3 regions of the Xenorhabdus bharatensis genome follow, and region 3 is predicted to be linked to each of the others. Evidence: predicted binding sites of a transcription regulator. Region 3 holds the regulator's gene; each other region holds the start of a gene.

Region 1 (11,187 bases), on a different contig from region 3:
TAACCCGAAGGTCGTCGGTTCAAATCCGGCCCCCGCAACCAATTCGATATACTCTTTATCGAGACAATTTAGCATTTGCAGTAGTTAGACGGACGCGGGGTGGAGCAGCCTGGTAGCTCGTCGGGCTCATAACCCGAAGGTCGTCGGTTCAAATCCGGCCCCCGCAACCAATTCGATATACTTTTTATCGAGACAATTTAGCATTTGCAAGCAGTTAGACGGACGCGGGGTGGAGCAGCCTGGTAGCTCGTCGGGCTCATAACCCGAAGGTCGTCGGTTCAAATCCGGCCCCCGCAACCAATTCCCAGATTCACATCTTATTTCTTCCCAACTTTCCAGCTTAATTATCTTCTTTTTTACACTTATTTTTCCTTGTCTAATACCACAAATATCACTATGCTGTTTTTCAACAAAGCTGTTTGGTTTCAAGTGTAACACTCTCTTCCATATGCCTTGCTCTCATATAGAGAAATAAGGGTAATGCAAATGATACACCCATACACAAACCTAACAGGGAATAAATACCATTTGGCATTTTCAGGCGTCTGCTTTCATAAACAACAAAGAAAATTAACACGATAGCTGAAACAACGACATCAGCCACAAAGAAGCGAGAGGCATCATTTCCCAATAAAAGCTGTATAAACAAAGACACGTTTAAACCGTTTTCGGCTAAAAACAAGAAAACAAAATACCAAGGGATTACCGCACCTAAAATAGTCAAAACTAAGTAAAATCGTTTCATGATTTAAATCCTTAATTGCTTATTTAAGTTAAATAATTCCATTAACACAACATGCTAATATTAAAAACATTTAATATATTAGATGAAAAACACTAATAGGTAAATTAAAAACGCACCAAACAAAGATATAATTCTTTAAACAAAGATATCACTATTTTTTAAATAATTTAGAATAAGGCTAAAATTAAATATTTTTAACTAATAAATAATTATTATATACATTGGATTTCAAGATGCATCGCGCGGCAAGGGAGACCATCCTAAAGAGCATAACCGTATATTTATAAAAACGGTGGCGGTGGTGAACGAGCGCAGCCAACAAATAGGCAACTTGAAAGACGAAGTGTATAGTGTGAATTAGTTTTCCCAATAAGGATAAAAATATGCCCTTCTTTCCTCCATTCAGAACACAATTTAATCGAGGCGACTTGATATACGGATTAACAAATATCAGATATAAATATCTTAACAAAGAACCATTTGAAACCGCTCGTATCTGTAATATAAATAATAGTTATCCACCCGTAGTTATTGATAAATATTTAACACCAATAGATAGAATTTATATGCAGGAAAAGATGGATGAATATGATAGAAGAACTCAACAAAATGATTGGGACGGTTACGACAAAGAAGAATTCAAAAAGCAGGTAAATTACTTCGACTTTTCCTTTAAATATGCCGACAAAAATAATAAAAATTATAGCATGTATGAAAATGATTTCTTTGGATTTATTGAAAATCACAATAAATACAAAACCGCTCTTAATGAAGAGTTAGAATATGATAAAAACACTATGGGAAGAAAATGTAAAGGAGGTTTGTTATGGGTAACTTTGAGTGGAAATCAATTAACCAACAGTATGCATATCCATTTCATACTTGATGATATAAATATGGATACAGTCGTTAATAAACGTGATGATAATATAACAGGAAAAGAGTTAAGGTGGCTTTACCGGAATAGAAAATCCCCTTATGTAGCTACAAAGGTACAATTTTGGTGCGCTGATAACCCCACTCTTCCACCCTGGGAAACTGAAGAAGCGATATGGGAAAATTATATACCCGGGGAGGGCTATTCTGGAACGTTTTCTCAGTTATTTAATATTTGATGATATCATCTCTATTTTTTGAGGAAATATTTCACCTTGTGCCAATTCAGCCCCATACTTAAAGTAGGCTTTAATCCGCGAAAAACATTTAATATATTATTTGAACAACACTAATAGGTAAATTAAAAATACGTCAACCAAAGAGATACATCTTTAAGCAAGGTATTATTCTTGCTTAGATAATTTAGAATAAAGTTAGAATAAAACAATGTAGTTAATAATTATTAGCATGAATTTATTTTCGAAATAAGGATAAAATATGCCATTTTCAAAGCCTTTTAGAGACATTTTTTGTCATGGTGATTTAATATATGGTTTAACTGACCAGAGAAATAATTATATTAATCACCCCAAATTTGAAATAGCCAAAGTTAATTTTTGCGAACAACGTTATCCGCCTGTGGTTATAGATAATTATCTATTGCCTATAGATAAACAAATCATCACTGAATTTATGATAATTTATAACACAAGGGTTAAGGAAAATGACTGGGAAAACGCCGATGAAAAAGAATATTATCGCGAAAAAATGGAGAATTACTACAGCAGAGTTGAATATATTAAAAAACCGGAATATAAAGAATACGAAACTTCTTTTTGGGATCATCTGAAAGAACACTATAAATATCGTACGACTCTCGATGAAAATTCAAACATGAAAGCTAACTTAAATTTGGGAAGAAAATGTAAAGGAGGACTATCATGGGTAAGCATGAGTAATAGTGATTTAACCCGCAATATGCATATCCATTTCATACTTGATGATATAAATATGGATAGAGTCGTTAATAAACGTGATTATAATATAACAGGAAAAGAGTTAAGATGGCTTTACCGGAATAGACACGAGATTAGAGTAGCTCAACAGGTGCAATTTTGGAAAGACGGAACTCCCACTTCTCCACCTTGGGAAACTGAAGAAGCGCTATGGGAAAATTATAGATATATGGAGAACTATTCTGGAGAATTTTCCCAGTTATTTAATACCCTATAATGTTATCTCTATTTTTTCGGGGAATATTTCACCTTCGTGCCAATTCAGCCCCATTCTTAAAGTAGGCTTTAATTCCCGAAAAAATAGACTCCGCTATTTGCTGCTGAAATTTCGCAGTACGTAGCTTTTTTTCTTCTTCCGGATTACTGATAAAAGCCATTTTACCAAGGGATTACCGTACCTAACATAGTCAAAACTAAGTAAAATCTCGTCATGATTGAAATCCTGAAACGTTTTATTTAAGTTAAGTCATTACACCAACGAAATATACTGATACTTATTAAAATACAACATAATATATCAATCTAACTTCAAAATGCAGGTTTGTCATGGTTGATAATCATTTATAAAATAATACAAAAAAAATACATTTCATTAACAAACCATTGCTATAGTTAGCTGTCTTCAAACCATTAAAGAATGAAGGTCGCAATATGCCATTTTCAAAGCCTTTTAGAGATATTTTTCACCAAGATGACATCATTTATGGTTTAAGTAATCAGAGAGCTATATATGTTTATAATAAAAATATTGATTCCTTTAAACTTGCCAAAACTCGCTTCGTTAACAACGATTGTCCACCAATAATTATTGATGATTATTTAATTCCCGTGGAGAAAAAGCGTTTTATATACCTTTTCATAATAGTGAGAGTATCAGCATGCGGTGTTCCTTACCCCGCGTGTCACGCGGGGTAAGGAGTACTCCTATCATTTTGAAAAGTTATTTAACAATTTTGTTAATCATTATAACAGAAAGACTAACTGGAAAAGTCCCGAAGAAAAAGCCGCTTATGCTAAAAGAGCAAACAATTACCGTACCCAGTTAGAGAAAACACAATTAGATGAATATAAGAAATATGAAAATGATTTCTTTAATCACTTGAAAAATCATAGTAAATATCACACTGTACTTGAAGAAAGCCCAGTATGTAGTGATCTAACTGTGGGCAGAAAATCTAAAGGCGGATTGTCGTGGATAAGCAGTGTCAGTAATAGTGGATTAACTTGCAATATGCATGTTCACTTTATACTGGACGAGATAGATATGGAACGCGTGGTTTACAAACGTGACAAATATGTAACAGGAAAAGAATTAAGGTGGCTATTCAGAAATAGACATAACGCTAACGTAGCTGAAAAAATACAATTCTGGCAAAATTATGCTCCTGTTTACCCTCCTTGGGAGACTGAAAAGGCGCTATGGGAAAATTATAGATATATGGAGAACTATTCTGGAGAATTTTCCCAGTTATTTAATACCCTATAATGTTATCTCTATTTTTTTGGGGAACATTTCACCTTCGTGCCAATTCAGCCCCATTCTTAAAGTAGGTTTTAATTCCCGAAAAAATAGACTCCGCTATTTGCTGCTGAAATTTCGCAGTACGTAGCTTTTTTTCTTCTTCCGGATTACTGATAAAGGCCGTTTCAACCAGAATGGACGGTATTTCCGGTGCTTTTAATACGGCAAACCCAGCCTGATCGACACTGTTTTTATGCAGCTTATTCACTTTCCCCATTCGTTTCAGGACTTCATCCCCGAATTTCAGACTGTCATTGATCGTTGCGGTCTGAACCAGATCCAGCATCGTATGATCCAGATACTTGTCACCACTTTTACTGACCCCACCAATCAGATCAGCCTCATTTTGGGTCTGAGCCAGAAAACGGGCCATATTACTGGTTGCCCCTTTAGTCGACAGCGCAAATACAGAAGATCCCCGAATCGTACGATTAGTAAAAGCATCCGCATGGATGGAGACAAACAGATCTGCCTGCATCTTACGTGCTTTTGCGACTCTGACAGTCAATGGAATAAAAACGTCTTCATTGCGGGTCATATACACTTTCATCCCCGGCTGACGTTTAATGAGAGCCTGTAAGCGACGGGCAATTTGTAAAACAACATCTTTCTCACGGGTTTTATGCTTCCCGATAGCGCCCGGATCTTCACCGCCGTGCCCCGGATCAAGCATTATCACAATCGGCCTGTCTTTTCCTGCCTTGCCTGCTTTTTTTCTCTTTGCCGGCATATGCTTTTCGAGATTCCCGCTGTTGTACTCTTCTAACAGAGCCAGTAACGGATCATCATCAACTTTCGCAGCTTTTGGATAGAGATCCAGCACCAGACGATGTTTAAATTCCGCAATCGGTGGCAAAGTAAAAATATGTGGCGAAACAGGTTGTTTAATTTCAAATACCAGACGCACCGTTTTGGGATCAAATTGCCCGGCCCGTATCAGTTTCAGATAAGGGTCACTTTTCTGAATCTTCGCGCCCATACTACTAAGCACACTATTAAGCTGAACCCCTTGCAAATCAATAACAATGCGGTTTGGATTCACAAGTGAAAACTGACGGTATTTAAGAGGAATATTAGACTCCAGCGTCACGCGGGTATAACTTGATGCCGGCCAGATACGGACAGCAATCACTTTTGATGCAGCTGCATGCCCTACGGGGCTGATACTTAATAGCCACAGAGCCGCTGCACCTTTCAGTAAACGACGACGCGAAGAATTATGGTCTGAATGACTCATTATTTATTCCATTTAAAACAATCAAACAGTAACTTTTGTTAAAAAGCAAAAGACAGTCAGGTGGGAAACTCTAATTAATTACAACCAAACTGTCATCAAAAAAAGCATTTCCTGTTCCTTCAATAGCTTAATACTCATAGAAATAATAGTATTCTTTTAATCCGTACTCACTCTTGCCATTTTCCCTTTAATGAATAAAAATATAAAAAATACGAATAAAAATGCAATAAAGGGGAGCTTCATGAAAGAAAGTAGTACCGAATTGGTCGAAATCTTCCGGCATTCGGTTCCGTATATCAATGCACATCGCAACAAAACTTTTGTCATTATGCTGGGTGGTGAAGCTATCGCTCATGAAAACTTTCCGAATATCGTCAATGACATCGGTTTGCTGCACAGTCTCGGCATTCGTCTGGTTGTCGTGTACGGTGCCCGCCCGCAAATCGATCAAAATCTCAAAGAACATCACTGCCAGCCGGTTTATCACAAGTACACCCGGGTAACCGATGCCCGAACACTGGATTTGGTTAAACAGGCCGCAGGCTTGCTACAACTTGATATTACCGCACGGCTTTCTATGAGCCTCAGTAATACACCATTACAGGGCGCACATATTAATGTCGTGAGCGGCAATTTTATTATTGCTCAGCCTTTAGGCATTGATGACGGCATCGACTATTACCACAGCGGACGAATTCGCCGAATTGATGATGAAGCCATCAATCAGCAGTTAGATAATAACTCCATTGTACTTATTGGGCCGGTTGCGGTTTCCGTTACCGGTGAAAGTTTTAATCTGACAACGGAAGAAATTGCTGCACAACTGGCAATTAAACTGAAAGCCGAAAAACTGATAGGGTTCTGTTCATCACAGGGTGTCACTGATGCTGAGGGGCATACCTTATCAGAAATGTTCCCCAATGAAGGAGAAACACGGCTGAATAATCTGGAAAACGCCGGTGATTACTCCTCCGGGACAGTACGTTTCCTGCGTGGAGCCATTAAAGCCTGCCGCCGTGGCGTTCGGCGCAGTCATCTGCTCAGTTATCAAGAGAATGGCTCACTCATTCAGGAATTGTTCTCCCGCGAAGGCATCGGCACCCAGATTGTCATGGAGCGATCCGAACAGATCCGCCGGGCGAATATCAATGATATTGGTGGCATCCTTGAGTTGATCCGCCCACTGGAGCAGAAGGGGATTCTGGTTCGCCGTTCACGTGAACAACTGGAAATGGAAATCGATAAATTTACCCTGATAGAACTCGATAATATCACTATCGCCTGTGCAGCACTCTATTCCTATCCTGAAGAGAAAATCGGCGAAATGGCCTGTGTTGCTGTACATCCGGATTATCAGAACTCTGCACGCGGTGAAGTTTTATTGGATGCAATGATGAATCAGGCTCGGCAGACCGGGTTGGAAAAATTATTTGTTCTGACCACGCAAAGTATTCACTGGTTTCAGGAGAAAGGCTTTGAGCCCGCAGAAATTACGATGTTACCTGTGGAAAAACAGGCGCTGTACAATTACCAGCGCCGCTCCAAGATCCTGATGTTAAACCTGAAAGTGCATTAAAGAATAGGTTAGGCTTTAAACCATTCGGCCAGCCCACTCCGCCTTTGAGTGGGTGTCGCTACCGCTTTAACCAGAACAGCTTTATGCGCATAAATAGTCAGTTTTTCACGGGCGCGGGTCAACGCTGTATAAACCAGCTCCCGGCTGACAACAGGGGAAAACTGGGTCGGCAGCACTAATGCCGTGTGCTCAAACTCAGAACCCTGCGATTTATGTACTGTCATTACATATGCCGTTTCATGCAGAGGCAATCGACTTGGCTGAAAAGGTTTTATCTGCCCGTCCGATAACTGAAAATAAGCTTTCAGCTCGTTATCCTGATCCTTAAGCATAATGCCGATATCCCCGTTAAACAGCCCCAATGTGCTGTCATTACGTAGGATCATAATCGGCCGACCGACATAGCCCCGGTTTTCTTTTTCTACGTATTCTTTTTTACTGTAGCTGTGCCGATTCCCTGAATATCTCGGTAAAACAACCATCCCTTTACTGTGCAATAATTGTTCTACTCTCTGGTTCAACCCACTGACACCAAATGGCCCATCCCTTAATGCACTGAGTAATCTGAAACGGTTAAACTCTGTCAGAATCTCCTTTTCAGGTGCCCTTTCTTTCACCAGAGTCAAATAACGTTGATAACCTTCAGCAGTTTCAATCAGTAACCGCTGATAATCTTCATCATCAGCCAAAGTATTGAAGTAGACATCAGACAAAGGTTGTTTCAGTACCGTGGAAACACGCCTGCTATTTCCCTGATTGACCGCTGAGGCCAGTTGCCCGATACCGGATGCGGAATTAAAGCGATAACTTTTACGCAGCAGGCATAAGCTATCACGTACTGCCAGCTCAGCATCTTCCGGCTCATACTCTGAATATGACGCTAACTGGCAGCCGGTTAACCGGGACAACTGTGCTGCACGTGCCACACTATACCCCTGTTCAGCAAATCGACAGATATCCCCTAAAACCGCTCCCGCTTCCACGGATGCCAACTGATCCTTATCACCCAGAAAAATGACTTTCGCTTTTGCTGGCAAGGCTTCAATCAGACGGGCCATCATCGGTAAATCCACCATAGAAGCTTCATCTATGATCAGAATATCCAGAGAAAGCGGATTACCCCGATGGTAACGAAGTTTCTGGCTTTCCGGCTGTGCTCCCAATAAACGATGAATGGTTTGCGCCTGATCTGGGATGCTGCGGCGCTGTTCATCTGTCAAAGCAAGCTTACTCACTGCTTCGCTGAGCGATTCCGTCAATCTGGCCGCCGCTTTCCCCGTCGGAGCGGCTAGCTGAATACTTAACTGCCGCCCCTCATTCAGCTTAATCAACGCAGCCAGTAATTTTGCTACCGTCGTTGTTTTCCCGGTTCCGGGGCCGCCGGAGATAACAGAGATACGGCTGGTCACAGCAACCGCAGCGGCCACTTTCTGCCAGTCAATTTCTTCTTCAACAGCCAGATCTTTATCAATAACACCAAATAACTCATCTAAGATGCGACGTAACTGTTTTTCATCAATATCATCCGCTAATGCCACATCAGCAAAAAATGCCGCTACCTGACATTCACTCTGCCACATACGCTGTAGGTAAAGGCGATAATCAGAAAGCCCGCGCCGGGAAAGTATGATCGGTGTAGGAAATTGCCCGTCTCCGATGGCGGGACTGGCCTGCAATGCAGAAATAATCTGTTGCCGGGAAGGTTCTCCAGCCAAAGACCAGAGTGATGCCACCAGCTCGGGATTGCGCCCTTCAAATAAATGTTCAGGCGTAACACGTTCTAAAGGCAGGCAAACATGACCAGCCCCCGCTTCCGCACTCAAATAGGCGGTAATTAATAACAGCAATGGGTTTTCATCTTCAACCATCGCATAGGCAAACTGCACATCCAATGGACGCAGTAGTTTCTGGGCTACTGCCTGCTGCAATAATGACATCATGACATTCATATAACTGCACTCATACCTTCTCTTCCTCACCAGCCGCGCTGAAAAGCGCATCCAGTTCATCAACAAACTCAACCGGCGGCAGATAGCGATAAATACCATGCCCCGGATTATTATTATCGATGCCACGCAGAAAAAGGTATATCACTCCACCAAAATGCTGCCGATAATCATAGTTCCCCAGCCGGTGACGCAGATAACGATGCAGGGCCAGTGTATAGAGCTGATACTGCAAATCATACCGATGCTCTATCATGGCAGTGGCCATTGCTTCCTGAGTATATGAACCGCTGCTTTCTCCCAGCCAGTTTGATTTATAATCCACCACATAAAACTTACCCTGCCAGCAAAACACCAAATCAATAAACCCTTTCAACATGCCTTTCACCTGATGAAAAGATAATGGTGTGCACTGTGCTGACAATGGATCATAACGATGGGTCACCGCATCCAGCGCGTTGGAATGCAGTAACTGATCAACAGGCAGATAAAACTGCATCTCATTTTGTTGATGATGGCGCGGAATATCTGCAAGGCGCATACCCTGCTCATTCAGTTCTGCCGTCTGAACATCCGTCATCCATTGTTGCAAAACCGGTGCCCAGCTTTCATCAAACCCTGCTGTTGACAGTTTCTCTTCCAGCCAAAGCTGTTCCGGCCGGGAGCTGAAATCCAGATCTTCCAGAATAGAATGCAGAAAAGTACCTGCGGTTGCACCACGGGGAAAAGTATGTGGTGTCATCAGCAATGATGGCTCGGCCTGTTTTTCACCGCTGGCATCAATATCCAGTTTCGGTGCAATGGATTGCACAATCACTTCCACCGATTCACCGAATGCGCTGGTATGACGCTGGGAAGATGAATGTGCAGACGCGTTTTGTAAGCCGGAGTAACTGGTCACTCTCCAGTCATCCCGGATGAAACGCCGGAATTTTCTGGCAACCAGAGACAACGTGTTTTCCCTTTGAGGATCCCACTGTTCATCTCCGAAGTTTTCTATCTGTGTCACCTGAATATTGTCATCCTGAAGTTCATCTAAGCTATGCAGTAATAATTCAGCATTGCCTTTTTGCCCTTTCTGCACCAAATAACCAAGAGCAGAAAAGTGCAAATCTGTATCTCCGGTTTTTTTCCTATTGCCGACAATCAGCGGTGCGATACCAACACTACAGTGATATACCGAGCGTGTCAGAGCCACATAAAGCAGACGTAAATCTTCAGCCAAACGCTCTTCATCTGCTAATTCCAGTTTCTCACTATCCTGAAACATACTGAAATGGGTATCAAAATTCTGACGGTCATGATAAATAGCCTGCTCCTGCTTCCTGAAACTGCAAATAAAAGGCAGCCAGACCAACGGGTACTCCAACCCCTTTGATTTATGAATAGTGCAAATCTGCACCAGATGTTTATCACTTTCCAACCGCATTTGCTGGCTTTCTAACTGTGGGTCAGGACGGGAAATCTGTTGTGCCAGCCAGCGCACTACTGCGTGTTCACTATCCAGTTGTAACGATTCTTCCTGCAACAGCTCACCGATGTGCATGACATCAGTCAGACGACGCTCACCTTCATAGCCTGCCAGCAGGTTTTCTGCAATCTGATATTTCCCCATGACAGCCCGCAACATCGGCAGAACACCCCGAGAACGCCACAACCGCGCGTAACCATCAAACTCATCCACCAGCTTATCCCATGTCGTTTCGTCATGGTTCAGCTCATCGATCTGACGGGCACTCAGACCGAATAAACTACTGGCTAATGCACTTCTCAGTACACGTTCTTTTTCCGGTGCTAACACCGCCTGTAACAGCCAGAGCAAATCTTTCGCTTCCGGCGTATCAAACACGCTTTCACGATTGGAAAGAAAGACCGACTGGATTTGCAATTCATTCAATTCATCACGGATTAGGGCTGCTTCACGGCGATTGCGCACCAGTACTGTAATATCCGCCGCAGTAACCGGGCGGCTCGTTTCATTTTGTTGCAAGCAGGCATCACCGTTTTGCCCTGCCTGCAACCAGTCTCTGATTTGGGCTGCGCACAGTTTTGCCATTCCCTTTTCATATTCACCTTTTGAAACGCCTTCTACAGACTGAAGCCAAAATTGTAAGGCCGTCTGTTCCTGACCATTAAACAGGAATTTCAGGTTATGATTTTTTTCTGCGGAATTGACATGAATAAACGGGATCTGGTCAAACAAAAACGGCTTCTCAGTATGAGAAAACAGCGTATTGACGGCCTGCACCATCGGTGCGGAAGAACGCCA
Region 2 (11,187 bases), on a different contig from region 3:
AGATCCAGCAAATTGCCCGGCGTTTTGGGTTGGAAGTGGCATCACTTGGTGTGAAAGACATTATTTTGCCCGGCGATATGAAGACTATTCTGTCGCAGGTTGTGGAAGCAGAAAAGTCTGCACAGGCGAATGTTATTCGTCGTCGGGAAGAAACTGCAGCAACCCGATCGCTTCTGAATACCGCAAAAGTGATGGAAAACAATCCGATTGCCTTACGCTTGAAAGAATTGGAGACACTGGAAAGTATTGCGGAACGTATTAATCAGATCTCAGTGTATGGCGGTTTAGATCAAGTATTAAACGGATTGGTACAAATTAAAGGAGAACAAAAATGACGATAACTGAAATGAAAACCAACGCTTATAACTTATTGACTCAGGATAATGGTGCTCCGGTAAAAATGTGGACGAATGGGGTGCCCGTTGATCCAAAAGCGATTACTCAATTACAAAATACGGCCAAGATGCCTTTTGTATTTAAGCACTTGGCAGTGATGCCGGATGTGCATGTCGGTAAAGGTTCTACTATTGGGAGTGTAATCCCGACTCGTGGCGCTATTATCCCGGCAGCCGTTGGGGTGGATATTGGCTGCGGAATGATTGCTGTGCGTACTTCATTGGTGGCATCGGATTTACCGGATAATTTGCTGAATATCCGCCATGCTATTGAAGCTGCTGTACCACATGGTCGTACTGTGAACCGCGGCGGGCGGGATAAAGGTTCCTGGAATAAGGTGCCGGAAATGGTGGATCAACATTGGGCAACGTTGGCTGATCGCTTTAAACATATCACCGATAAATACCCGAAACTGCTGAACACCAATAACCGTCAGCACTTGGGAACGTTGGGAACAGGGAACCATTTTATTGAGCTGTGCCTTGATGAAGCGGATCGCGTTTGGGTAATGCTGCATAGCGGTTCCCGTGGAGTAGGAAATGCCATTGGTAATCTGTTTATTACACTGGCGCAGAAAGATATGCAGCAACATATCGCTAACTTGCCTGATCGTGATTTAGCGTATTTTGAGGAAGGAAATCGTTACTTCGATGATTATATGGAAGCAGTGGACTGGGCACAGGACTTTGCGCGCCAGAATAGGGAAGTGATGATGCATCGTGTACTTGAGGCGTTATCACGCGAGATACCAAAACCGTTCACAACACAGCAGGAAGCGGTGAATTGCCATCATAACTATGTACAGCGTGAGCAGCACTATGGTGAAGAGGTTTTGGTAACCCGTAAGGGAGCAGTATCCGCCCGTAAAGGCCAGATGGGGATCATTCCGGGTTCGATGGGGGCAAAAAGTTATATTGTCCGAGGGCTTGGAAACGAAGAGAGTTTTTGCTCATGTAGCCACGGCGCTGGGCGTGTAATGAGCCGTACTGAAGCGAAAAAACGCTTTACAGTGAATGATCAGAAACAAGCGACTGCGCATGTGGAATGCCGAAAAGATAGTGATGTCATCGACGAGATCCCGATGGCGTATAAAGATATTGATGCAGTAATGGCTGCCCAATCTGCATTGGTGGAAATCGTGCATACTTTACGTCAGGTAGTTTGTGTAAAAGGTTAGAAAAATCGCAGTAGGAAAAAAGAAAATGGAAAGGGAAGCAGAAATCGTCAGCCCGGAAATGCGGGCTCGTATTAAAAGAGAGCTGTATAAAATCGAACAGAAGTATGGTGTGCGGATACTGTATGCCTGTGAGTCTGGCAGCCGAGGATGGGGCTTTGCATCACCGGACAGTGATTATGATGTGCGATTTATTTATGTTCACCCCGTGGACTGGTATCTCAAAGTGGAAGCCGGGCGGGATGTGATTGAACAGCCGATATGTGATGAACTGGATATCAGTGGCTGGGAATTGCGTAAGGCTTTAAAACTGTTGAAGCAGGCAAACCCCACTTTAATGGAATGGCTGGATTCTCCCGTCATCTATTATGCAGATGCGGCTGCGACGAATGGACTGAAAGCGATGGTGCCGCATTTCTTTTCGGATATTAAAGCGCGTTATCACTACCTTTCAATGGCGAAGAAAAACTTCAGGGGTTATTTGCAGGGTGAGCAAGTGCGGCTAAAAAAATACTTTTACGTATTGCGTCCGTTACTGGCTGTACGTTGGATTGAGATGGGTAAAGGTACTCCCCCTATAGATTTTGAAACGCTGGTGGCTGGTACAGTTTATGATCCTCAATTGAAAGCAGAAATTGCAGATTTACTGCGAATTAAACGCACTGTAAATGAAGCAGAATATGGCGCGCGTAAACCGAAAATTCACGCTTTTATTGAATCAGAACTGGATGAAACATTAGTGCGTTGTGAACTTCAGGGTCATCGTGAACGCAGTCAGGATCTACTTGATAGTTATCTGAAGCGTTGGGTAATGAAGAATAGATAAAAAACGCCGATTACTGAGGGAAAATATGGATCATATCGATACTAAAATCAGCAAATTTTTAAGTTACGTATTGCGTCATCAGCCTGAATCTATTGGCTTAACACTGGATAGTGAAGGCTGGGCGGATATCAGTACGTTGGTTAAATGTGCTATGAAGCAGGGAAAGCGGCTGAATTACGCGATGATTGAGAAAATTGTTGCGACCAACGATAAAAAACGCTTTGCTATTTCGGAAGATCGGAAACGTATCAGGGCTGTACAGGGGCACTCAGCCAAACGGGTAGATATCGCTTATCTGGAAAAGAGACCTCCGGCCGTTTTATATCACGGTACAGCAACCCGCTTTCTGGATTCTATATTTAAACAAGGGCTGGTGGCGGGAAATCGCCATTATGTGCATTTATCGGCAGATGAAGTGACCGCGATTAAGGTGGGTCAACGACACGGCAAAGTTGCTGTTCTAAAGATTGATGCTCAATTAATGTATGAGCAGGAAATTAAATTTCATCAGGCAGAAAACGGTGTCTGGTTGACTAAGGCGGTTCCTGTCGCATATATCAGTATGAAGTAACATCATAATTAAACATGTTTATGCACACTTAACTCTGGAGATAAAAATGACAGTTTTGGATTCTCTATTGGCATTTATGGTTGCTGCTACATTATTAACATTAACGCCTGGTCTGGATACGGCTTTAGTTTTAAGAACTGCTGCGGCGGAAGGTGGGAAAAAAGCCTTTCAGGCCGCGCTTGGGGTTGATGCCGGATGTTTTATATGGGGAGCGATGGTGGCATTTGGTTTGGGTGCATTAATTGCTGTGTCTGAACTGGCATTCAATATTCTGAAATGGTGTGGTGCGCTGTATTTATGTTGGTTGGGTCTCCAGATGATCCTGCGTCCTAATTCCGATCTTGGGGGGGATAGTACTTCTTCGGTTAAAACGTCGAACTGGTTTATCAGGGGTATGTTGGGAAATGTGCTGAATCCAAAGGTAGGTGTGTTTTATGTCTCTTTCTTGCCTCAGTTTATTCCTCAGGGGCATTCACCCATGATCTGGACATTTGGCTTAGTTGCTATTCATGTCGCACTGGGTACGATATGGTCACTGATTCTGATTTTTGCCACACGTCCGCTTTCCCATGTGTTAAAGCGTACGAATGTCATTAAGTGGATGAATCGGGCGACGGGAGGATTATTTCTGTTTTTTGCGGTTAATCTGGCGTTAAGCCGGCGGTGAGTGATGGAGAATAGTGGCTTGTTTCAGCGAAAAAGACAAGCGGTGCTTAAGTGCACCGCATAATACTTTAATCATAAATCCAGCTCCTGTACTAATGTAGCCACCATAACAGCCTTAATCGTATGCATACGGTTTTCTGCCTGATCAAAAACAATGCTGTATTCTGATTCAAACACATCATTCGTCACTTCCAGACCTCCTGATAAGTTGAATTCTTCCGCAAGCTGTTTACCAAGAATAGTTTCTTCATCATGAAAAGCCGGCAGGCAATGCAGGAATTTCACATTTGGATTTCCCGTTAGTTTCACGAGATCCATATTGACCTGATAAGGCGTTAATAATTCAATACGCTCCTGCCAGACATTTTTAGGTTCACCCATGGAGACCCAGACATCGGTATAAAGGAAATCGGCTGCCTGTACGCCCGTCGCGATATCTTCCGTCAGGGTGATTTTTCCACCTGTTTTCGTTGCCTGTTTTTGGCATTCATTCACTAATTGAGCATCTGGCCAGCAGGTTTTTGGTGCAACCAGACGTAAATCCAACCCCGTCAATGCCGCAGCTTCCAACAAGGTATTACCCATGTTGTTACGGGCATCGCCCAGATAGGCCAGTTTGATTTCAGTTAATGGCTTTCTACAGTGTTCCTGCATCGTCAGTAAATCTGCCAGTAGCTGAGTCGGATGAAACTCATCCGTCAGCCCATTCCAGACGGGAACACCAGCATATTTTGCGAGTGTATCGACTATTGCCTGCCCATAGCCACGGTACTGAATACCATCATACAAACGCCCAAGAACCCTTGCTGTATCACTGATCGACTCCTTATGCCCAATCTGGCTGCCGCTGGGGCCTAAATAGGTGACATTAGCCCCTTGATCATGTGCTGCAACTTCAAATGCACAGCGTGTGCGAGTGGAGTCTTTCTCAAAAATCAGGGCGATATTCTTTCCTGCCAGTAAGGGCATTTCTTTACCTGATTTTTTATTCGCTTTTAATTTCGTTGCTAAGGATAAGAAAAACGCAATCTCTTTAGGGTTGTAATCAAGTAATCTCAGGAAGTGGCGCTGAAAAAATGGATTCATATGGCATTTTCTCCATAGGGCAAAATTGAATTAATATGCACTATATATCGATAAAAAATCTTATTGCAAGCGCTATATACACAATGGATTTCAAGATGTGTCGCGGCAGCAGATGAAGTGTGTATTGAAGATTTAAGGATAGCCAAGAGAATCGTGACCCGGCGCTTAAGGCCTGTACTTTTGGTTTAACAGCATGGGATAGCTATATCCTTTGCAAAGAAAAGATGGGAGAATGCGGAACAGGATAGCCAACTGACAGAGGGGATTGGCATGGCAGACCCACATGCACTGGAAGAACAGCGCGAAGAAACTCGCTTGATCATCGAAGAGTTATTGGAAGATGGCAGTGATCCTGATGCGCTTTATATCATTGAACACCATTTTTCAGCGGACGACTTTGACCGTCTGGAGAAAGCCGCAGTTGAAGCATTTAAACTTGGTTATGAAGTGACAGATGCAGAAGAGCTGGAAACAGAAGATAGCGTTATTTTGATGTGTTGTGACGTAGTCAGTGAGAGCCGCCTGGAAGCTGATCTGATTATCGCTCAGGTTGAGCAATTGATGGATTTGGCTGAAAAAATGGGTGTGAATTATGATGGTTGGGGAACTTATTTTGAAGACCCTGATGCGTCAGATGATGACGATGATGTAGGTGATCTCTTCCCGGAAGAAGATGAACACAGATTACACTGAGTTTTTCTATCGCATTTGCCCCACGGTTCACGCGGGGCATATTATTATCGTTTTACAGCATCTTAACCATTCTGACCTCACAATCACTGTGCCCAGTATTGCCTAATGGCGCATCAAGGTAACTGAACCCCAGCTTTTCATACAGAGCGATGGCGGCTTTCAGGTTTTCTGTCGTTTCTAAATAACAGCGAGTGAAACCCTGTTCCACCCCGAATTCCAGTGATTGTTTTACGATTTGTCTGGCAACACCCTTGCCCCGTAATACTGACGAAAGATACATTTTTTGCAGTTCACAGGTATCACTATCACCTCCTGACAGCGGAGCAACGCCACCACCTCCAACAACTTTCCCCGCCATTTCAACAACCCAGTATGCACTGCGGGGCTGGCTGTAAACTTCGTACAGAGTATCCAGAATTGGGTCAGCAACGGCGAAGCCTTTGTCAGCGGTTAAACCGTGCTCGGCGGATACCTCGCGAATAATGGTGGCAATATTAGGGTTATCTTGTTGGGTAATAGGGCGGATGATGTAGTCGGATGTTGTATTTTTGACCATTGTTCCCTCGTTATGTATTTTGATTTTTTTGGTACTGGATGACAGGCTTGACTAAGCGCTTTGGGTAATAGCATGAATTGAATATATCCTGAAATCAACTGTATATAAAAGGATTTAATTTTATTTTCTCAACCTATTTAAAATTTTTTATGGCAAAATAGCAGAATTAAAAATTAGACACTATAATAAAGAATTATGGTCACGAAAATATAGAACTTCACTGGTTCTTTCTGGTTTTTATTTTAGCTTAATTATTATTTTTATTTAATTGTCATAAAATGTATTTTTGTTCCCTGTGTGCATCTTTCATGTGATGTAATTACTTTGAAAATAATGAGACGCAATTCATTTTAATATCATATCAAATTTTTCGGAATGATTAATTAACATGGAAAATTTAATTTTATTTATTGTTTTTATATATTTTTAATTTTTTTCGCATGGCTGGAGTCATTTTGCACAATAAAATTGATGGTTTAATGATGGTTATTTAAATTTTCTCCAAAGCTGAAAGTTTATGTGGAATGTATTACAAACTCGGATGATCAGGAGAATGAACTGATAGTACTATTATGGGCTGGATGGGATATTTGGTAATGTAGGAGAAACTATAATGAATCTAATAAAGAAAATATTTATTTTAATATTCATGGTATCGTCGTTTCCGCCATTTTCTGCCATAGCAGATAATAAAACGCTATCTGATAGTGATCCCAAAAACTTTGTTGTCGGTTTATTTTTTGATGAAAATGGTGATACCTACAATCCTCTAGTAGGGTATGGCAGTGTACTACGATATACACTGTCTGATCCAAATTTATCAATACAGTATACACACCATGATGATGTTGAAAATATTCCGATTGCACCACTTATGCAACGCGCTGCAGTATATTGGAGTCGTGTGACAGCACCACATTTCACTGTTAGGGAAAGGAGAGAAGGAGAATCTGCAAATTTCATTTTGCAAACGATGCTACCTGTTATGCTAGATAGTAGTAATGCAGACCTTTATCTTGGGAATTTAGAGGCATACACTGTTTTCCCACATTCGAGAGAATATGCAGAGGATGTGAGGGACTACGGCATCACATCAGCAGGGATATTTTTCCGGCCAAGTACTCTTATAACAGATGATGTTTTCACCAACTGGGAAGACGCTATGGGGAGAGGTAGATCTTTTAGAGAGTATGCAGAGCATAATACATATGCACTGATACTTCATGAGATGGGACACGCTCTAGGATTAGCTCACCCTGATGAGATTGTTAATGGGCCAAGTTTCGTTACAGATATACATCCACGCATTTATAGAACGAATTTGTACGATGTATATTGGTTGCCCGATAGCCATGAAACTCCAATAATGCTTCAACATTTAACCGATTTTTTACTCACTCTACGGCAAAGACTTGGACAAGATTTAACGCTGGATAATATTGCTGTATCTGAACAGGAAATAAATGTGATATTAAGTCAACTTTCTTTTGATTGTCGTCCACATCGGGAAAATTTCGACATATCTTCTCGTTCACTTTCGCTTACAAAAAGTAAGTATTGTAATCATAGTACCGTTTATCCTCTGGCAAAAAGGATAGTACCAATTATTACGGCTCTGTCGCATTAATGTAGATTTAGAGTAGCTCGATCAGATTATATCCGACGCTTTGCAGAAGATAATGCAATTGAAGAATATAATCTGATCAGTTGGTTAACTAATTACTTAGAAATATCAGTGCCAAAGTATTTCTCGGAAATACGGGCGTAAGTTCCGTCATCTTTCATGCCTTGCAGTGCTTTATTAATCGCTTCGACTAATTCAGGATCACCTTTGCGCATTAAAACGGCCGATTTACTGGCATCAGTCTGCTGAGCGACAATTTTAACCGGTGCATTCGGGCGTTGGTTTTTGAAGTCAAGAAATGACAAACGATCATTCAGAGTGGCATCAGCCCGACCGGTGGCAACTAAATCAACGGACTGATTAAAACCATCCGTGCTGACCAGCGTAGCACCATAAGATGTTGCTAATTGCCCGTAGTTGCTGGTTAAAGATTGCGCGGATCGTTTTCCTTTGAGGTCATCAAAGGATTTGATGCTGTTATTGTTATCACGGGTGATCAGAACAACCTGAGATGTTGTGTAAGGGATTGAAAAGCTGAATTTGGCTTCCCGTGCAGGAGTCACACCAACCTGATTAACAACCGCATCAAAGCGTTTAGCATCCAGCCCTGCAATTAAACCATCCCACTTTACTTCCGTAAACTCAGGTTTAACATCCATACGACGTGTAATTTCTCTGGCAATATCGACATCAAAGCCGGTTAATTTATTGCTGGCATCATGGTAGGTAAATGGAGGATAAGTCCCTTCTGTACCAATTTTAAATACGCCTGAGGCTTTTATGGCATCAAAATCTTTACCGGCATAGCTGGGAGCAGAGATAGCAAGAGTCACGGCACCTGCAAGCAGCAATTTTAAGAATACTTTCATGATGTTCTCCAAATGAATTTTTAAAAAATGTTGTGGCTTTCTATATTTGCCAGTCCGGTAAAGTTTCAGTCAGAGTTGAAACAAACTCGATGGTGCGCTGGTGATCCGGGCGGGTGAACATGTGTTTGGCGCTTCCCGATTCGATAATTTCCCCGAATTCCAGAAAGATAACATCATGGGCAAGATTAGCAGCCAGACGCAGATCGTGCGTTGCCATTAACATTGTTGTCCCTTCATCTGCTAACTGTTTCAGTACAGAAACGACTTCTTTTGATAGTTCAGGGTCAAGGGCTGAAGTCGGTTCATCACATAATAATACCTTTGGTGATGGTGCCATCGCTCTGGCGATTGCAACCCGCTGCTGCTGACCACCGGATAATGTGGTTGGCCACACATCCGCTTTATGCGACATTTCAACCTTTTTCAGTAGCTCCATCGCCCGCTCTCTGGCACGTTCGCGGGGCCATTTCTGTACCCAAATCAGCCCCTCCATGATGTTTTCAATCACAGTGAGATGAGGAAAAAGCTGGAAATTCTGGAATACCATGCCGGTTTGCAGACTAAAGCGCTGGATTTCCTTGTGGGAAAGGCGTTCTTTGCCGGTAAACGTAATTTTTTCTTTCCCCAGCATAAGTTGGCCGGCTTGTGGAATTTCCAGCAGGTTAATGCAGCGTAACAGGGTGCTTTTCCCACTGCCGGAAGGCCCAATAAGGGCCGTCAGGCTGCCTTCCTTAATCGTCAGGTTAATATTTTTCAGCACCTTTTGTCCGTCGAAACTTTTTTCAATGTTAGAGAGCTGAATCATTATTGACTTCCTTATTATTGCCATTTTTAGCGTATTGCTGGGAGAACTTGTTTTCCATACGGGTTTGCAGTGCTGATAACAGCGAACTCAGGAGCAGATAAAGGACGGCTGCTTCGGTGTACAGGATCAGGGGCTGGTATGTCACAGCGGCGATGCGCTGTGCAGCCAGAAACATTTCCGGTACGGTAATAACAGACGCCAGTGAGGTATCTTTCACCAGCGAAATAAAGGTATTTGACAGTGGAGGAATAGAAACTCTTGCTGCTTGTGGCAGAACGATACGTCGCAGGGATTGCCACCAACTCATCCCGATAGAATGGGAGGCTTCCCATTGGCCTTTAGGAACCGAATTAAGCGCAGCCCGGATAACTTCTGATGTGTAAGCACCAACATTCAGCGTAAAACCAATCACGGCAGAGGTGAATGCTTCCAGTGTAATGCCAATGCTGGGCAGTGCATAAAATATCAGAAACAGTTGCACTAATAGTGGTGTCCCGCGGATCAGCCAGACATAAAAACGTACAACTACAACCAATGGCTTAGGCCCGTAAAGCCTGATCAGGGCAACGATAAACCCCAGTGTAAGCCCGAGGGCAAATGTGATCAGGGTGAGGGGAATAGTGAATGTCAGGCCTGCGTAAATCATCGGCCAAAGAGAATCCAGTGCTAAGCTGAGCCAGGATGGAGTCATATATCGTTCCTATATTAACATCAAAAAGTATTTATTTTTTATAAGATTGTTTTAGTGATGATATGGCAATAAGAGAGCATCCTTATATAAAATAAAGTTATAGCTTAGAACTGGCGGATCCGTGACTAAAATACTTGTCCCAGATACGTTGATAAGTTCCGTCAGCGTTGATTTCAGTAATGGCTTCATCGATTGCAGCTTTTAACTCGGTATCGTTTTTACGTAGGAGTACCGCAGTCTGTGCTGCATGGGTATCCGTTGCCACAATGTGTACCGGTGCTTCCGGGCGATGTTTTTTATAATCGAGGTAAGACAGTTTATCGTTGATGGTGGCATCTGCACGGCCCGTACTGACAAGCTCAACTTCTTGATTAAAGCCATTTGTCCCGATAATTTCTGCTCCGTGCTGACGCGCAATCTGGGCGAAGTTATTGGTTAAAGTATGGGCGGATTTTTTACCTTTTAAATCACTAAACGTTTTAATCGTATTGTTATCGGTTCTGGTAATCAGAACAGCTTCTGAAATGACATAAGGTAAGGAGAAAATATATTTTTTCTGGCGTTCGGGAGTAATAGCAATCTGGTTCATCACCGCATCTGATCGTCCGGCATCCAGACCCGCAATCAGCCCATCCCATTTCCCTTCAATAAATTCAGGTTTGACTTTCATTCGCTTGGCAATTTCACGACCGATTTCTACATCAAATCCCGTTAATTTTCCCGAAGTATCATGATAACTGAATGGAGCATATGCACCTTCTGTCCCGATCCTGAATATACCAGAGGACTGTATCTTATTTAGGGTGGATTCTGCATAAGTTAAATGTGTAAAGCCCAGTTGGATAATTCCTGCCAAGAATATCTTCTGTATAATTTTCATTTTACCTTCCTGATAATGAGAGTTATTATCAAATATAATACATGACTGGCTTTTTAGTCCCAATGATTTATATATAATATGAAATTATATATTGTATTTTAATTCTCATATGAAAATATTGTGAGAAAACTAATAGTTCATACCTGTTCTTGTAAACAATGTTGATTACTTCCATTTTTTAATACTAGATAAACACTTTTTAAAAAACATATTTGTTTTTTTGTTTTTTATATCTATTTGATTTTAATTGATTTTATTTTTGTTATTTAAGGGGGTTATTAACTCTGAATAAAAACAATTAAATGTGAAAACTACATTAATAATAATTGTTCTCAATAAGATAGCGTCAA
Region 3 (11,187 bases):
TCCCGCACCATTGTGTGGGAAGGAAAACTTAACTTTTAAGCTAAATATCAAACGTAATCGACGTTCAGAACTTCATATTCCACTTTACCGCCGGGTGTTTCAATCACAGCGACATCATCCACTTCTTTGCCAATTAAGCCACGGGCAATAGGTGAATTCACCGAAAGCAGATTTTCTTTGATATTCGCTTCATCGTCACCCACAATGCGGTAAGTCTGTTCTTCATCAGAATCAACATTCAGCACCGTTACCGTCGCACCAAAAATCACGCGGCCATTGTTGGTCATCTTCGTGATATCTATCACCTGCGCATTAGAAAGTTTAGCTTCAATTTCTTGAATACGGCCTTCACAAAACCCCTGTTGCTCACGGGCAGCATGGTATTCGGCATTTTCTTTCAAATCACCGTGTTCACGTGCCTCAGCGATTGCAGCAATAATTTGAGGGCGACGTACATTTTTCAAATGTTCTAATTCTTCGCGCAACTTATCCGCGCCACGTACCGTCATCGGAATTTGTTTCATTTATTAAACCTCTAAATCAATCCTAAGCCCAGACAACATCTTCCTGATTTTTGCAAAAGAACAACTTATTTTTGCAATAACAGTAGATTGCAATATATTGCAACACAATGAGCACACCCTATCAGGCGAGCTTCCAGACAATAAAAGGGGCGTAAACTACAGAATAGTCTGATAGTTCACATACACATTCTACCTGCTAATCTATCATTTTAACGTAGAGTTGGTGATGGATCATCGTTTACTTTTTCCTAGATTGCGTCTTAGTATTATTAATACAAATTTTATTGAAATACACCCACATTTATATGCGAGACCTATGGCTCTTTTAAAAGTTACCAGCAAAATAGCTTGTATGCTCAGTTTGAGCCTGAGCGTTTTTAGTGCAAATGCTTCTTCAATTGAGAAGAATATTGAATATTTGCCAGCAGGGGCCAATGTTTCATTTATCGCCCAAAAAGTCGGTGAAAAAGCACCTATTATTGATTATCGCGGGCAACAACTGGCATTACCGGCCAGTACTCAGAAAATAGTGACAGCATTGGCTGCCTTATTACAGCTTGGCAAAGATTTCCGTTTTGTCACAACTCTGGAGAGTAATGCCAATATTGAAGATGGCATATTAAAAGGTCACCTTATTGCCCGTTTTGTCGGCGATCCATCACTGACGCGTACGCAACTACGCAATATGGTAGAAAAGCTGAAACAATCCGGTATACAGCAGATTAACGGCGATCTCATCATCGACATTTCTATTTTTTCCAGCCACGATAAAGCGCCGGGCTGGGTATGGAATGATATGACCCAATGTTTCAGCGCGCCGCCCGGAGCTGCCATTGTCGATAAAAACTGCTTTTCTGTCCTACTCTATAGCGCAGAACAGGCTAATGAGCCAGCTATTGTTCACACGCCCTCTTTTTATCCTGTCAACGTCTTCAGTGAAGTTAAAACACTTGCTAAAGGCTCACCAGAAGCAAAATACTGTGAACTTGATGTGACCACAGGCGAATTAAACCGATATACCCTGACTGGCTGCCTGACGCAGCGCAGCGAACCCTTGCCGCTGGCATTTGCTGTCCAGAATGGGGCAAGTTATGTTGGAACTATTCTGAAAAATGAATTACGCATCGCCGGAATTGAACTGAAAGGCCACCTACGACGCCAATCACTTCCTCAGCCGCCCGAAAAAACGCTGGCAATGAATCATTCTGCACCTTTACCTGACCTGCTCAAGGTGATGCTGAAAAAATCAGATAATATGATAGCAGATACGGTTTATCGTACTCTGGGCCATTATTACTTTAATGTTCCCGGTACATGGCGATCCGGTTCGGATGCTATCCGCCAAATCCTAAAACAAAAAGCCGGTATTGATATCGGCAATGCGGTCATCGTTGATGGTTCTGGTCTTTCACGTCACGATCTCATTACCCCTTCAACAATGATGGAAATCCTGCAATTCATTGCACAGCACAACAATGAGTTGGATATGATCTCTATGTTGCCTAAAGCAGGTTTTGACGGCACGTTAGCCTATCGTCCGGGGCTTCATACTGCGGGTGTGGATGGTAAGGTATTTGCAAAAACAGGTTCACTGCAAGGAGTGTATAATCTTGCCGGCTTTATGACCGCAGCTAGTGGGCAGCAGATTGCTTTCGTCCAATTTATTTCATCCTACTCTGTTACCCCAGAAAACCTACGGAATCGTCGGGCTCCTCTGGTTCGTTTCGAGCATCATTTATATAAATCCTTATACCAGAATAATTGATAAGGAAATCATAAAAGAGAAATTCCAGAGAGAAAAAAGGGCGCTTTAACAAGCACCCTTTTTCATCATTAAAGCATCTGAAATAAGCGATTAACGTTTATAAATAAACTCAATGCCTTCTTCATCTTCTTCGTCCCAGTCATCATCCAGATCATCGGTCTCAGATGCCTGCTCCAACTGTTCCTTATGATAGTCATCCCACATGAATTCAACTTTTTCCGGCTGAGTGCCTTCTTCAGCATTCATCTGGCGAGGCTGAACTTTAATGAATTCCATGATATCCCAGCAGAGTTCTTTCACACCCTGACGATTCACGGCTGAGATCATGTAGTAGTCGCCTTCCCAACCCAGTTCATCCGCGATTTCTTTTGCTTTCAGCTTCGCTTCTTCTGGATCAGTCAAATCAACTTTATTGAATACCAGCCAACGTGGTTTTTCAGCCAGTTTCTCACTGTATTTATGCAGCTCGTTGATAATAATACGGGCATTTTCGACTGGATCAGATTCATCGATCGGGCAAAGATCAATGAGATGCAGCAGAACACGGCAACGCTCCAGATGTTTCAGGAAACGGATACCTAATCCTGCGCCTTCTGATGCACCTTCAATCAGACCCGGGATATCAGCGACTACGAAGCTCTGCTCATTATCCATACGCACAACACCAAGGCTTGGTACCAGCGTAGTAAATGGATAATCAGCTACTTTAGGTTTGGCTGCCGAAACCGCTCGAATGAAGGTGGACTTACCCGCATTCGGCATGCCAAGCATACCAACATCAGCCAGCAGCATCAGCTCCAGCATCAGGTCACGAGTCTCTCCCGGTGTTCCCATCGTCCTTTGGCGCGGCGCACGGTTCACTGAGGATTTAAAGCGGGTGTTACCCAGCCCGTGGAAGCCGCCTTTAGCAACCATCAGACGCTGCTCATGACGCACCATATCACCCAGAATCTCTCCTGTCGCGATATCGCGGATACGGGTTCCTACCGGCACTTTAATGGTAATATCCTGACCACGTTTACCGGTGCAATCGCGGCTCTGACCATTTTGCCCACGCTCAGCGCGGAAGGATTTTTCAAAACGGTAGTCAATCAGGGTATTAAGGTTTTCATCTGCCAACAGGTAAACGTCACCGCCGTCACCGCCGTCACCACCGTCCGGCCCACCTTTTGGAATATATTTCTCACGACGGAAGCTGACACAGCCATTGCCACCATCTCCCGCTGCAACCAGTATTCTGGCTTCATCTACAAATTTCATCATTTTTCTCCGTAGGATAGCCACTATAAAGCTGGATGGCAGATCGTACCCAGAGATGGCGTAATCCAAAATATAAAAAGCCCCGCAACACACATTGCAGGGCTTCCGATTCTATCGAAGTTCAAAAAACTTATTCAGCTACGATGCTGATAAATTTACGGTTTTTTGGACCTTTAACTTCGAATTTAACTTTTCCGTCAGCTAATGCGAACAGGGTGTGGTCACGGCCACAACCTACGTTGTTGCCTGCGTGGAATTTAGTACCACGTTGACGAACGATGATGCTGCCTGCTAATACAGACTCACCACCAAAACGTTTTACACCCAGACGTTTACTTTCGGAATCGCGACCGTTACGAGTCGAGCCGCCAGCCTTTTTGTGTGCCATTTATCTGCTCTCCTAATATCTTAAGCGATGCCAGTGATCTTAACTTCAGTGAACCACTGACGGTGGCCCTGCTGCTTACGGCTGTGTTTACGACGACGAAACTTAACGATTTTAACTTTCTCGCCACGACCGTGTGCAACAACTTCAGCTTTAACTTTAACGCCTTCGATTACTGGAGCGCCGATCTGGATTTCTTCGCCATTAGCGACCATCAGAACCTGGTCAAACTCAACAGTTTCACCTGTTGCGATGTCCAGCTTTTCCAAGCGAATTGTCTGACCTTCGCTTACTCGGTGTTGTTTACCACCACTTTGGAAAACCGCGTACATATAAACTCCGCTTTCCGCGCACCCCCTAAAATTCTTTCCAGAGCGCGCTATAAAATATTCACAATAGGGCGCGAATTCTACGCAAAAACCGTTTGGAAGACAAGTGCAGAATTAGAACAGATGAGAAAAAATCGGAGTTTTTCGATTGTCATTTATTTGAACGGTTTTTCAAGTACAATCAATAAAACGTGATATCTATTGATATACTAATTAATGAGCACAGCTCTGAATCAGAGTCCGAAGCCAAAACATGAACTTAGAATCGATAATTAAACTTACAGCTGATGATATGGCAGCGGTTAATGAAACCATTCTTAACCAATTAAATTCCGATGTTGCACTTATCAACCAGCTTGGCTATTACATTATTAGCGGCGGTGGTAAACGCATTCGCCCTATGATTGCCGTTCTGGTCGCTAAGGCACTGGGTCATGAGGGAGAGAAACATATCAAAGTTGCTGCACTGATCGAATTTATTCATACAGCAACCCTGCTTCATGATGATGTCGTAGATGAATCCGATATGCGTCGCGGGCGGGCAACGGCTAATGCCATGTATGGCAATGCAGCCAGCGTACTGGTCGGTGATTTTATCTATACCCGTTCGTTTCAAATGATGACTGACCTCAACTCAATGCGCGTGCTGAAACTGATGTCCGATGCCACGAATGTCATTGCAGAAGGCGAAGTGATGCAGTTGATGAATTGTAATGATCCGGATATTTCAGAAGATGATTACATGCGCGTCATTTACAGCAAAACAGCGCGTCTGTTTGAAGTGGCCTCGCACTCTTCCGCTATTTTGTCCAATGCAACCCCGGATCAGGAAGCAGCACTACGCGATTATGGTCGCTATCTTGGTACTGCATTCCAGTTGATCGATGATCTTTTAGATTACGATTCCGATGATAATACGCTCGGAAAAAATACCGGGGATGATCTGAATGAAGGTAAGCCGACACTTCCGCTCTTACATGCGATGAATCATGGAACTCCTGAACAGTCAGCCTTGATCCGCGAGGCGATTGAGAAAGGGAATGGCCGCCATTTGTTGGATACTGTGCTTACAACGATGAAACAGTGTGGTTCACTCAATTACACCCGTCAGCGGGCCGAGGAAGAAGCTGATAAGGCAATTTCAGCGTTACAAGTACTTGATGAGTCTCCATACAAAGCGGCCCTTGTGGGGCTTGCCCATATCGCTGTACAGCGACTTTCCTGAGCTTATGCAATCAGTATCTCAGACTGTTCAGTCTGAGATACTGCCTTTGGTTTCAACTTCTTGAATTCCTGTGTATTGTACAAGACTGGCTAGTCCTTTCCGTAAAATGAACTTAACCATGCGCTCCCTTTCGGGCTTGGTCAGTTGATAATAAGCTTCCACCCAAATCATAAACGGATCTTGCCGTTTGTTCCGGTAGTACTCAACCGAGCTTTCACTCACGGCCAGTACATTCAGAACATCTTCAGGCAGGCTGTTGACATGATATTCGAGGGCTTTTCCCTGCACTCCACGCTTACGACGCTGTTCCCAACCTTCACGTCTTGCCATCAGGTTCACCCCCTGAGGGGATGATGGCAGACCAGCGAGGCCAATGAGTTCCTTTGCAGAATACCATTCTTTTTTCATCTCTCTCTCCTCGCTTATTACCGGAGCAGTAAAGAGGAAACCAAATTCTATACCCTTTGTTTTTCAATTTGGCTTTTCAAAAGCTGGCTCAGGTAGCTAGAATTTTTTCCAAAAAACTTCTTATACCATCTCTTAATATCACTTCTGTAATTACCTCCTTTTCTTCATCCGTGAGTAAATTAAATGCACTTACCCAAATAGATAGAGGGTCTTGTTTCTGAACCTGATATTCAGGCGATATTTCATTAAGTTCCAGAGCTGATAATGTTGATTCAGGAAAACAAGAATAGTGATATTCAATTGCCCTACCCTGAACACCCGCTCGCTTTTGTCTCATCCATTCTTCACGTTTCGCTCTGGCATTCACTCCTTGTGGTGATCTAGGTAACTCACCTACACCGGTCAACTCCATTGCCGTATACCACTCTTTTTTCATAATGTTTCTCTATTTTTGTAACCAAGTTCAAAAAAGAAGTTATTAAGAAAAAATTAGAAATATTTTTAGAAAAAATAATGTTATTTTATTTTCTTAATAACAGATCCATGTTCGTTATTAATTTCACTCTAACGCTTTAGTTATACCACTAATGTGGCTCTAAATTTAATAGGAAAGGATTAAAAAAATGATTTCTATGAAATCGGATTGGCATCCTGCTGATATTATTGCTGCTTTACGTAAACGTGGAACAACTCTGGCCGCTGTTTCCCGTGAATCAGGATTAAGCTCATCAACTTTGGCGAATACTCTTTCTCGCCCATGGCCCAAGGGAGAATGGATAATAGCAAACTATTTAGGTATTCATCCGTCTGAAATATGGCCCAGCCGCTATTTCGATCCCCACACCGGAGAATTATTAGAAAGGAAAGTCAGAGAGAAAAAAGAATAATTAGCTATCAATATAATTATTGAAAAGAAAAACCGCTAACTGTATTTCAGTTAGCGGTTTTAGTTATCTAATATATTTAAGTTAATTCGTATATTAATAAATTACGAATTAATTGAATTAACCATTAATAAATTTTTCGCCTAATTCAATATCTTTTTTCAGAACGTCTAACATATTATTCAGTGCGTTTTGTTCAAACTCACTCAGTTGACCAATATCTAAACGTTCTTCAATACCATTTTTACCTAAGCGAATAGGTTGTGCGAAGAAACGAGCGTGTTTGCCATCACCTTCCACATAGCTGCATTCGATAACATTGCTGTCACCCTGCAGAGCACGGATCAGGGAAAGACCGAAACGCGCAGCAGCTTGTCCCATAGACAAAGTTGCAGATCCGCCACCCGCTTTTGCTTCAACAACTTCAGTACCAGCATTCTGGATACGTTTTGTCAGAGCTTCAATTTCTTCAGCAGTGAAGCTCACACCCGGGATCTGAGACAGTAATGGCAGAATAGTTACCCCAGAGTGACCACCAATAACAGGAACTTCCAGCTCTTCTGGTTTCTTGCCTTTCAGTTCAGCAATGAAGGTATTAGAGCGGATAATATCCAGTGTTGTTATACCAAACAGACGGTTTTTATCGTAAACACCCTCTTTTTTCAGAACTTCAGCAGCGATGGCTACAGTCGTGTTCACAGGGTTAGTAATAATTCCGATTAATGCTTTCGGGCATGTTTTAGCAATCTGCTGAACCAGATTACGGATAATGCCTGCATTAATATTAAATAGATCAGAGCGATCCATACCAGGTTTACGTGCCACACCAGCAGAAATCAATACAACATCTGCACCTGCCAGTGCTGGAGTTGCATCTTCACCCGCAAAACCAGTGACCTTCACGGCTGTCGGGATATGGCTCAGATCGGCAGCAACGCCTGGGGTTACTGGGGCAATGTCATACAAAGAAAGTTCTGAACCTGAAGGAAGCTGGGTCTTGAGTAGAAGGGCAAGTGCCTGACCAATACCACCGGCTGCACCGAGAACTGCAACTTTCATCCTGATACTCCTTTAAAAATTAAGTGCTGTAATAAACTGAAATCTGTCTGGTTAAGAGGCTTAATTTACCCTATTCAATACAGGTATGGGATAAGCCTTCTGCCTTACTCATCACTACGTATTAAAAACAATCTGTTAACAGCCAGATTATCTACCTAATAGCCTGAGGATGGAACACCAAAGTTCTTTATTTTAGACAAAATGCTTATCTGTTAATGAGATAACGGGCACTTTTTTAGGAATTATTCTTGCTATCTTATGAATTAATGAGTTAATTAATCTGTTATTCTCTTTTACTGCAAGTGATTCCATTTTATTAACAATATATTTACCTTGCTCAATCATGTAATTATGCAGCCTATCACGGTCTTTCAGTCCCTTCCTTGCATAAAAATTCACTCTTTTGCATAATATTGACTTCATAACGGATTCAACGATGGTGAAATATGCGAATTCCTTCGAAACAGGAAGATTTGGTAAAAGCGTTCAAAGCATTACTTAAAGAAGAAAAATTCAGTTCTCAGGGCGAGATTGTGGCAGCGCTTCAGGAAGAAGGCTTTGAAAACATTAACCAATCTAAAGTTTCCAGAATGCTGACAAAATTTGGTGCAGTCAGAACCCGCAATGCAAAAATGGAAATGGTCTACTGTCTGCCAGCTGAATTAGGTGTTCCTACTGCCACCAGCCCATTAAAAAATCTGGTCTTGGATGTCGATTATAACCATTCAGTCGTGGTTATTCGCACTAGCCCCGGCGCAGCACAGTTGATTGCCCGTTTGCTGGATTCATTAGGTAAAGCGGAAGGGATCCTGGGTAGCATCGCCGGAGATGATACTGTTTTTTCTACGCCGACAAAGGCCGTTACAACAACACAGCTCTATGAAGCTATACTCAATTTGTTTGATCAAGAACTGTAAATTAATCATAGGCTAAACGCTATTTAGCCAGACAGAGGATCGCCCGATCATTGCGATCCTCTCACATGAACAATCAGGCTGCCTGTTCCTTCTTGTTCAAAGCCATCAGTAATTTCTCATGAATACCACCAAAACCGCCATTACTCATAATCAATATATGATCGCCGGGCTGCGCTGATTCAACGATCATGCGTACCAACGCATCTATATCAGAACACCAACGGGCGGGTTGAATACACTGTTCAGCAATTTCAGCAACTTGCCACGGAATATTACCGGGCTGAAACAGAAATACTTCATCTGCACGGCCCAGAGAAGGCGCAATTTCATTTTTGCTCATGCCGAGTTTCATGGTGTTTGAACGAGGTTCCAGCACAGCAAGAATACGCGCCATACCCCCAACTTTACTTCTCAATGCTTCCAGTGTTGCCAGAATTGCTGTCGGGTGATGAGCAAAATCATCGTAAATAGTGACGCCATTCACCTTACCCACTAATTCCAGACGGCGACGGGCATTGATAAAGTTACCCAATACCTGACAAGCGTCCGCAGGTTGTACTCCAACATGGTAAGCTGCTGCAATGGCCATCAAGCCATTCTGCATATTATGTTCACCCACTAATGACCAGCTAACTTCACCGACCAACTCACCATGATGGAACACCTGATAAGTGCTGCTGTCCTGAGTCGTTTTTTTTGCCTGCCAGCTCCCTGTTTCCCCGGTATATTCCAATTCACTCCAACATCCCATGCCGATAACCTGTTTCAGATTAATGTCATGATCAGGAGCAAGGATCTTACCGATTCCCGGCACAACTCTGACAAGGTGATGGAACTGTTTTTGAATCGCCGCCAAATTTTCGAAAATATCGGCATGATCGAATTCAAGATTGTTCATAACGAGCGTGCGGGGGCTGTAGTGGACAAACTTTGAACGCTTGTCAAAAAAAGCGCAATCATACTCATCCGCTTCAATCACGAAAAACGGGCTTTCACCCAGTTGTGCTGAAACTTCAAAATTACCCGGTACGCCGCCGATCAAAAATCCCGGCTTATAACCGCAGGCTTCCAGAATCCATGCCAGCATTCCCGCTGTTGTTGTTTTGCCATGTGTTCCTGCAACCGCCAGAACCCAACGCTCCGGCAAAACATGATCATGCAGCCACTGCGGACCGGATGTATAAGGAATACCTCGATCCAAAACCGCCTCAACACAAGGATTACCCCGCGTCATGGCATTACCGATGATCACCATATCTGGTACAGGATTGAGTTGTGAAGGATCGTATCCTTGGATCAGTTCAATACCCTGATTTTCCAACAGAGTACTCATAGGAGGATACACATTGGCGTCGGAGCCGGTAACTTCGTGGCCTAACGAGCGAGCGAGGATTGCCAGCCCTCCCATGAAAGTTCCGCAGATGCCAAGAATATGAATACGCATTTATTTCTATCCGATATCATGAAGTGTATCACTATTCTAACCATCAAATCATAGATTAGAAATGCAATGGCCTATCAATCATTCTATTCTTTAGCTAAACTGCCCGCACTTAAGTGCAACACAAATGTGCTGCACTCTTTTAAAATCATAACCAAATCAGGGCCTTCGTCATGAAAACATTAGGCGAATTCATCGTCGAAAAACAGCACGACTTTCCTCATGCTACAGGTGAATTGACCGCATTACTTTCTGCTATCAAACTGGGTGCCAAGATCATTCATCGGGACATCAATAAAGCAGGTCTCGTAGATATTCTGGGTACTAGCGGTGTTTCAAATGTTCAGGGTGAAGTTCAGATGAAGCTGGACTTGTATGCCAATGAAAAACTCAAGGCAGCACTGAAAGCTCGCGGTGAAGTAGCTGGTATCGCTTCTGAAGAAGAAGACGACATCGTCATCTTTGATGGCGACCGGGCAGAAAATGCAAAATATGTTGTTTTGATGGACCCACTGGATGGTTCTTCGAATATTGATGTAAACGTTTCCGTCGGTACTATTTTCTCCATTTACCGCCGGATTACACCGATCGGGCAACCGGTGACTGAAGAAGATTTTCTGCAACCGGGCCATCGTCAGGTTGCGGCTGGTTATGTCGTCTACGGCTCATCCACCATGTTGGTTTACACCACTGGCTGTGGTGTTCATACCTTCACTTATGATCCTTCTCTGGGTGTCTTCTGTCTGACTCATGAAAAAGTTCAGTTCCCGGCAAAAGGCAATATGTATTCCATTAACGAAGGGAACTACATTAAATTCCCTCTGGGTGTGAAAAAGTACATCAAATATTGTCAGGAGCAGGATGAAGAAACTCAGCGTCCTTACACTACGCGTTATGTTGGCTCACTGGTTGCTGACTTCCATCGCAACCTGCTGAAAGGTGGTATTTACATTTACCCAAGTACAGCCAGCCATCCGACCGGTAAATTAC

The links. The regulator ArgR, encoded in region 3, controls arginine synthesis, uptake and breakdown. The targets are predictions, from matches to a motif close to ANTGAATAAAAATACANT.
Positions count from the first base shown of each region.
Region 1: argA (amino-acid N-acetyltransferase) is a predicted target of ArgR. The motif match lies at 5,586-5,603, and genes of this name have one in related genera.
Region 2: argF (ornithine carbamoyltransferase) is a predicted target of ArgR. The motif match lies at 4,744-4,761, and genes of this name have one in related genera.

Region 1 is NZ_JBBMXG010000006.1:63,683-74,869, forward strand. Features, by position in the region: tRNA gene AAC855_RS07570 (tRNA-Met) at 1-41, shown strand, start outside; tRNA gene AAC855_RS07575 (tRNA-Met) at 94-170, shown strand; tRNA gene AAC855_RS07580 (tRNA-Met) at 224-300, shown strand; gene AAC855_RS07585 (DUF2834 domain-containing protein) at 407-745, opposite strand; gene AAC855_RS07590 (hypothetical protein) at 1,129-1,860, shown strand; gene AAC855_RS07595 (hypothetical protein) at 2,120-2,854, shown strand; partial or broken gene AAC855_RS07600 (N-acetylmuramoyl-L-alanine amidase) at 2,883-3,023, opposite strand; gene AAC855_RS07605 (hypothetical protein) at 3,521-4,123, shown strand; gene amiC (N-acetylmuramoyl-L-alanine amidase AmiC) at 4,152-5,396, opposite strand; gene argA (amino-acid N-acetyltransferase) at 5,638-6,972, shown strand; gene recD (exodeoxyribonuclease V subunit alpha) at 6,981-8,912, opposite strand; gene recB (exodeoxyribonuclease V subunit beta) at 8,932-11,187, opposite strand, start outside.
Region 2 is NZ_JBBMXG010000006.1:197,315-208,501, reverse strand. Features, by position in the region: gene AAC855_RS08230 (slipin family protein) at 1-335, shown strand, start outside; gene AAC855_RS08225 (RtcB family protein) at 347-1,573, shown strand; gene AAC855_RS08220 (nucleotidyltransferase domain-containing protein) at 1,599-2,396, shown strand; gene AAC855_RS08215 (RNA 2'-phosphotransferase) at 2,422-2,967, shown strand; gene AAC855_RS08210 (LysE family translocator) at 3,014-3,634, shown strand; gene argF (ornithine carbamoyltransferase) at 3,706-4,719, opposite strand; gene rraB (ribonuclease E inhibitor RraB) at 4,990-5,412, shown strand; gene AAC855_RS08195 (GNAT family N-acetyltransferase) at 5,465-5,968, opposite strand; gene AAC855_RS08190 (zinc metalloprotease) at 6,582-7,595, shown strand; gene AAC855_RS08185 (amino acid ABC transporter substrate-binding protein) at 7,688-8,461, opposite strand; gene AAC855_RS08180 (amino acid ABC transporter ATP-binding protein) at 8,502-9,266, opposite strand; gene AAC855_RS08175 (amino acid ABC transporter permease) at 9,250-9,957, opposite strand; gene AAC855_RS08170 (amino acid ABC transporter substrate-binding protein) at 10,055-10,837, opposite strand.
Region 3 is NZ_JBBMXG010000011.1:47,717-58,903, forward strand. Features, by position in the region: gene greA (transcription elongation factor GreA) at 48-524, opposite strand; gene dacB (serine-type D-Ala-D-Ala carboxypeptidase) at 841-2,289, shown strand; gene cgtA (Obg family GTPase CgtA) at 2,380-3,549, opposite strand; gene rpmA (50S ribosomal protein L27) at 3,680-3,937, opposite strand; gene rplU (50S ribosomal protein L21) at 3,958-4,266, opposite strand; gene ispB (octaprenyl diphosphate synthase) at 4,517-5,488, shown strand; gene AAC855_RS11990 (DNA-binding protein) at 5,516-5,896, opposite strand; gene AAC855_RS11995 (DNA-binding protein) at 5,985-6,332, opposite strand; gene AAC855_RS12000 (helix-turn-helix domain-containing protein) at 6,520-6,783, shown strand; gene mdh (malate dehydrogenase) at 6,901-7,839, opposite strand; gene argR (transcriptional regulator ArgR) at 8,286-8,756, shown strand; gene mpl (UDP-N-acetylmuramate:L-alanyl-gamma-D-glutamyl-meso-diaminopimelate ligase) at 8,830-10,200, opposite strand; gene fbp (class 1 fructose-bisphosphatase) at 10,371-11,187, shown strand, end outside.